Sphingosinicella sp. BN140058: one gene and its partner. The protein of the gene in region 1 binds, or shares a complex with, the protein of each later gene. Links are inferred from orthologs where the notes say so. Each region holds a gene or a part of one and is shown on either strand. Other genes may lie near its edges.

The links.
Region 2: pnp (region 1) and ETR14_RS10665 share a complex: the UniProt entries of both Bacillus subtilis proteins name them as parts of the possible RNA degradosome complex. The link is inferred for Sphingosinicella sp. BN140058 from one-to-one orthologs.

Annotation. Positions count from the first base shown.
Region 1 is NZ_CP035501.1:2,227,630-2,230,997, forward strand. The notes cover bases 79-3,132. They hold pnp (polyribonucleotide nucleotidyltransferase), read left to right. Parts: upstream 79-449; coding sequence 450-2,816; downstream 2,817-3,132. Other genes in these bases: rpsO (30S ribosomal protein S15), read left to right, coding at 79-274; ETR14_RS10035 (hypothetical protein), read right to left, coding at 3,040-3,132. In the rest of the region: more of rpsO, read left to right, coding at 5-78; more of ETR14_RS10035, read right to left, coding at 3,133-3,297; ETR14_RS10040 (GreA/GreB family elongation factor), read right to left, coding at 3,356-3,368. UniProt on the Bacillus subtilis protein: Involved in mRNA degradation. Catalyzes the phosphorolysis of single-stranded polyribonucleotides processively in the 3'- to 5'-direction. Necessary for competence development in Bacillus subtilis.
Region 2 is NZ_CP035501.1:2,362,306-2,365,540, reverse strand. The notes cover bases 1-2,921. They hold ETR14_RS10665 (6-phosphofructokinase), read left to right. Parts: upstream 1-869; coding sequence 870-1,973; downstream 1,974-2,921. Other genes in these bases: ETR14_RS10655 (amino acid permease), read left to right, coding at 2,544-2,921; ETR14_RS28325 (hypothetical protein), read right to left, coding at 2,303-2,473; ETR14_RS10670 (zinc-ribbon domain-containing protein), read left to right, coding at 20-856. In the rest of the region: more of ETR14_RS10655, read left to right, coding at 2,922-3,235. UniProt on the Bacillus subtilis protein: Catalyzes the phosphorylation of D-fructose 6-phosphate to fructose 1,6-bisphosphate by ATP, the first committing step of glycolysis.

The DNA of each region.
Region 1 (3,368 bases):
GACGATGTCGGTTACCGCCGAACGCAAGCAGGAAATCATCAGCGACAACGCCCGTGGCAGCACGGACACCGGCTCCCCCGAAGTGCAGGTCGCGATCCTGACCGAACGCATTTCGAACCTGACCGAGCATTTCAAGACCCACGCCAAGGACAATCACTCCCGCCGCGGTCTGCTCATGATGGTCAACAAGCGCCGCTCTCTCCTGGATTATCTCCGCAAGGAAGACGAAGCGCGCTACCAGGCACTGATCGCGAAGCTCGGCCTTCGCAAGTAACACGAAGCGGCCCCGATCGGGGCCGCTTTGCATATCGGGCGCCTGCAATCCGGCAGCGCCCGATCGGACCAACTTAGGTCCATCAAGCCGGGCGACAGCGCCCGCAAGGCCCCGGCAGGAAAGCCGGGCCGCACAGGCCCCGGCCGCATAGGGCGGCCGGACGGAAGGAAATCACATGTTCGATACGAAGAAAGTGGAAGTCGAGCTGGGCGGAAAGACCCTCACGCTCGAAACGGGCCGCGTCGCCCGGCAGGCCGACGGCGCGGTGATCGCGACCATCGGCGAAACCGTCGTCCTCTGCGCCGTCACCGCGGCGAAGAATGTGAAGGCCGGGCAGGATTTCTTCCCGCTCACCGTTCACTATCAGGAAAAATTCTCGGCCGCCGGCCGCATCCCGGGCGGCTTCTTCAAGCGTGAGCGCGGCGCCACCGAAAAGGAGACGCTGACCAGCCGTCTCATCGACCGGCCGATCCGCCCGCTCTTCCCGGAAGGTTTCTACAACGAGATCAACGTCATCGCCCACGTGCTGAGCTATGACGGCGAGAACGAGCCGGACATCGTCGCGATGATCGCCGCCTCGGCCGCTTTGACCATCTCCGGCGTTCCCTTCATGGGGCCGATCGGCGCCGCCCGTGTCGGCTACAAGGACGGCGAGTATCAGCTCAACCCGAGCCTTGAGCAGGTCAAGGAAGGCGATCTCGATCTCATCGTCGCCGCCACCCACCAGGCGGTGATGATGGTCGAATCGGAAGCCAAGGAGCTTTCGGAAGAGGTGATGCTGGGCGCCGTGATGTTCGCCCACGACGCCAGCCGCAAGGTCGTCGACGCGATCATCAGCCTTGCCGAGCAAGCCGCCAAGGATCCGTGGGAGCTCGAAACCGGCGCCGACCCGTCGGCGCTGAAGAAGCAGCTGCGCGACATCGTCGGCGACGACATCGCCGCCGCTTATCGCACCACCAGCAAGTCCGAGCGCTCGAACCTGCTCAACGCCGCACGCGACAAGGCCAAGGCGGCGTTCGCCGAGGCGGAGCCGCAGCAGCAGCTCGTTGCGCAGAAGCTGGTCAAGAAGCTGGAAGCGGAGATCGTCCGCGGCGCCATCCTGAAGGACGGCCGCCGCATCGACGGTCGCGACACCAAGACCGTCCGCCCGATCGAGGCGATGGTCGGCTTCCTGCCGCGCACCCATGGTTCGTCGCTGTTCACCCGCGGCGAAACCCAGGCGATCTGCACCACCACCCTTGGCACCAAGGATGCGGAGCAGATGATCGACGGCCTCGACGGGCTGTCGTACCAGCGCTTCATGCTCCACTATAACTTCCCGCCTTATTCGGTCGGTGAAGTGGGCCGCTTCGGCGCTCCGGGCCGCCGCGAAGTCGGTCACGGCAAGCTCGCCTGGCGCGCGCTCAATCCGGTGCTGCCGACCCACGAGGAATTCCCGTACACGATCCGGGTCACCTCCGACATCACCGAGTCGAACGGCTCGTCGTCGATGGCCTCGGTGTGCGGCGGTTCGCTGGCGCTGATGGATGCGGGCGTTCCGCTTAAGCGTCCGGTTTCCGGCATCGCCATGGGCCTGATCCTGGAAGGCAAGGACTTCGCCGTTCTGTCCGACATCCTCGGCGACGAGGATCATCTCGGCGACATGGACTTCAAGGTCGCCGGCACGTCGGAAGGCATCACCAGCCTGCAGATGGACATCAAGATCGCCGGGATCACCCAGGAGATCATGAAGACCGCGCTCGAGCAGGCCAAGGCCGGCCGCGCCCACATCCTCGACGAGATGGCCAAGGCGCTCGATCAAACCCGCACCGAGCTGTCGGCGCATGCGCCGCGGATCGAGACGATGACGATCGACAAGACCAAGATCCGTGACGTCATCGGCACCGGCGGCAAGGTGATCCGCGAGATCGTCGCAACCACCGGCGCCAAGGTCGACATCGACGACGAGGGGATCATCAAGATCAGCTCGTCCGATCTGTCGCAGATCGAAGCGGCACGCCGCTGGATCCAGGGCATCGTCGAAGAGCCGGAAGTGGGCAAGGTCTACACCGGCAAGGTCGTCAACCTGGTCGATTTCGGCGCCTTCGTGAACTTCATGGGCGGCAAGGACGGTCTCGTCCACGTCTCGGAGATCAAGAACGAGCGGGTCGAGAAGGTCGCGGACGCCCTCTCCGAAGGCCAGGAAGTCAAGGTCAAGGTGCTCGAGATCGATCCGCGCGGCAAGGTTCGCCTGTCGATGCGAGTCGTCGATCAGGAAACCGGCGAGGAGCTGGAAGACACCCGTCCGCCGCGGGAGGAGCGTCCCCGTGGCGAGCGCAGCGACCGTGGTGATCGCGGTGACCGGGGCGGCGATCGCGGCCGTGGCCCGCGCCGTGACGGCGAAGGCCGTGGCGGACGCGGCGGTGATCGCGGTGGTCGCGGCGGCGAGCGCGGGGGTGAGCGCGGTGATCGCGGTCCCCGTCGCGAGCGCAGCGAAGGTGGCAGCAACGAAGGCGGCGATCCCGAATTCGCGCCGGCCTTCCTGACCCGCAACGACGATTAAGTTCGGGTCTCACCGACAAGAAGAAGGGCCGCCGGAGCGATCCGGCGGCCCTTTGTTTTTGTGGGGGTGGGTGCGCGTGCGTCGCGGCAGTTTCGCTTGCTCTCGTCTCAGCTCCGTTCGGGCTGAGCTCGTCGAAGCCCACTCCTTCTTACCCACAGCAAGGGGAAAGAGAGGGCTTCGACAGGCTCAGCGAGAACGGTGACTGGTGGAGAGGAACTCCGAATTATTGCGCCGCATTGCCGACACCATTGTCCGCCGATGCCGCGCCATTCCCCGCCTCAGCCAGCAAGGCATTCGCCTCGTTGTCGAGCGGGGCGATGGCGGCGTCGACGCCGTTGGAGGCATCGCGCTCCAGCACGTCCGCCTTGTTCTCGAGCGAGCGCGAGAGATTGTCGGCCTTGGCCTGGAGGTTTTCGGGCTCGTCGCTGCAGGCCGAAAGGGGCAGGCAGGCGAGAAGGAGGAGAGAAAGGCGGCGGGTCATCGGGGGCTCCGTGCAATGGCGTGACGCCACTCTCAGCATTCCCCGTCGGCCGGCGCAATCACGCGTCGCGT
Region 2 (3,235 bases), 130 kb from region 1 along the record:
AGCGGGCCTTCCTGAACACATGATCCTGAGCTGTCCTGCCTGCAAAACCCGTTATGTCGTTCCCGACAGCGCCGTCGGAACGTCCGGGCGCCAGGTGCGGTGCGCCAATTGCCGTCATAGCTGGTTCCAGGACCCGCCGCCGCCGCGCGCCTCGACGAGCCATGCCCAGCCCGCCGCGGCCCCGCCGCCGCCGCCGCCTCCCCGGGAGCCGGGATATGCGGGGCCGCAGCCCGTCGCCGCCCGTGCGGCCGCGCCTCCGGTGGAGGAAGCGCCGATCGCTCGGCCGCAGCCCACGCCGACCGAGCCCGTTTACGCCAAGCAACACGAGGTGCCGCGTGCCGCGCCCCGGCCCCCTTCCTCGATCCTCGGCCCTGAAGAGCCCGATATTGCCCCCCAGCAATTCGATGCCTTCGCGCACGAGCCGCCGTTCCGCCCGCGCCGCAATCGCGCGCGGCTGCTGACCATCCTGGCAGTCGTCGCCGCCGCGCTGATGCTGTCGGCAACGGCTGCGATCCTTTATTATGGCGTGCCGGGTACGGCCGGACGGCTGGGTCTCAAAGCGCCGAGCGGCAGCCCGCTTAAGATCGACCTCAAGCCGCATCGAAGCACGCTCGCGAGCGGAAACGAATTCTTCTCGGTGGCCGGCACGATCAGCAATCCGACGAGGATCGTGCAACGCGTTCCTCCGGTGAAGGTCGAAGTGCGGAATGCACAAGGTCGCGCGATCTACGCCTTCTTCATCTCGGCCCCGGTGCCGGAGCTGCAGCCGGGCGCGAGCACCACGATCAACGGCAGCGATATGGATGTGCCGCGAGACGCCGCGTCCATAGCGGTCAGCTTCGGGCCGACGGCCTGAGCCGCGGCGGCTGATGCGGATCGGGATCCTTACCGGCGGCGGCGACGTACCCGGTCTCAATCCGTGCATCCGTTCGATCATGATGTCCGCGGACGATCTCGGCTGGGAGGTGGTGGGCTTCCGCCGCGGCTGGGAGGGGGTGCTGGGCATCGATCCCGATGATCCCGAAAGCATCGCCAGCGGCAGCGTGCCGCTGACCCGTGACGGGGTGCGCGGTATCGATCGGACGGGCGGCACGATCCTCCACACCTCTCGGCTGGATCCGAGAACGCTCAAGACGGGAGATCAAACCGCGAAGGTGCTCCACGTGCTGGACGCGCTGGGCATCGATGCGATGATTACCCTTGGCGGTGACGGGACCCTGCGTTTCTCCGCGCATCTTGCCGATCAAGGCGTGCCGGTCATCTCGATCCCGAAGACGATGGACAATGACGTCTACGGCACCGATTACTGCATCGGCTTCTCCACGGCGGTAAGCCGGTCGGTCGAGGCGATCAACGCGCTTCGGACCACGGTCGAAAGCCACGAGCGGATCGGGGTGATCGAGCTGTTCGGACGCCGCAGCGGCGAGACCGCCTTGCTCGCCGGTTTCCTCGCCCAGGTCGATCGCACCGTCATCTCGGAAGTGCCTGCGGATCTCGGCCGCCTGTTGCCGTTGCTGGCCGAGGACAAGGCGTCCAATCCGGCGCATTATGCCATGTGCGTGATCTCGGAGGGCGCGAGCATCCATGGCGAGACCAGCGAGACTGGCGCGGAGCTTTCCAAGCCGGCGAGCGAGCGTGACGATGTCGGCATCGGCCATCGCCTCGGCCGCGCGATCCAGAAGCAGCTCGGTTGCGGGATCGTCCACCAGGAGCTCGCCTATCTCATGCGCGCCGGCGAGCCCGATGCGATGGACCGGATGGTCGGCCTGGCCTTCGGCGGCCTTGCGATCCAGCTTCTGCAGCGCGGCGAGAAGGGCCGGATGGTGACCTTGAAAGGCGGCAATTACGGGCATGTGCCTGCCGGCACCTTGCTCGAGGGTACCAAGAGCGTCGACGTCGGCGGGCTCTACGATCCGATCGCCTATCGCGCCAAGCTGATGCGCATCGAGGGAATGCCGATGTTCCTCTACTGATCAGGAGAAATACCAGCCTTCCAAAAAGCGCATTGCGCGTCTTCGGACCCTTTGCTAGAGGCGCGCTCCTACCAGCCACCGGGGTAGCTTGCTCCGGCGGTAATCACGTGCGGTCGTGGCGGAATTGGTAGACGCGCAGCGTTGAGGTCGCTGTGTCCGAAAGGACGTGGAAGTTCGAGTCTTCTCGACCGCACCAGGATTTCGCGGAAGGCGTCCAGAGACGCTGCCGCAGGGGCTTCAGGCCATTTCGTCTTTGACGTTCCGGTCGCGCCATTCGGTGCAGACTACATCGTAGCGCCTGCACCTCCAGCCGCGGCGATCTATACGGGCTAATCGGGCAGCCGCACCTCACCAGCGATGACGGCCTGTTCGATGACGGAGCCGGCGCCATGCGTGGACCAGATCCATAAGTCGGCGACATTGACGGCGTGCCACGGCGGCGTATTCGCGGATACGGAGAAGCCGACGTGCGGATCGATCTGGGTCGCGTCGCTCGACATCGAAGGACGTGCCTGCGGGGTTGAGAGCTTCCCGCTGGATTCGCCCCTTCCGGGCCGATAGGCCCGTTTCATGTCCTCCGCCTCTCCCCAGACACGCGTTTTCGGCTTCTGGATCTGCCTCGCCCTGGTCATCGGCAACATGATCGGCTCGGGCGTGTTTCTGATGCCCCGTCAGCTGGCGCCTTATGGATGGAACGCGATCTTCGGCTGGATGGTGACGATCGGCGGAGCGTTGTGCCTAGCCTACGTGTTCGCGATGCTCGCCCGTCGGTTCCCGCGCGCCGGCGGTCCTTACGCCTTTTGCCGTGAGGCGTTCGGACCCGCACCCGGCTTTGCGGTGGCCTGGAGCTACTGGATCTCGGTGTGGACCGCGGTCGCGACGATCGCGCTTGCGGCGGTCAGCTACCTCAGCCACTTCCTGCCGGCACTCGCGGCCCAGCCGGTGCTGCCGGCGATCGGTTTCGTCTGGACCTTCACCCTGATCAACTGCCTCAGCTTGCGCGGCGCCGGCGGCGTGCAGCTGGTCACCACGATCCTCAAGGTGCTGCCGCTTGCGGCGGCGATCTTACTCACCCTCGTGGTCGGCGTCGGCGCCAGCGCCACCCCCGCACCGAGCGTGCCGTTCCGGGCCGAGGACATCAGCTTCGCCTCGGTCACCGCAACGGCCGCGCTCACCTTGTGGGCCATGGTCGGCTTCGAATCGGCAACGATCCCCGCCGGACATGTCGAGACTCCCGAGCGGACGATCCCGCGCGCGACGAT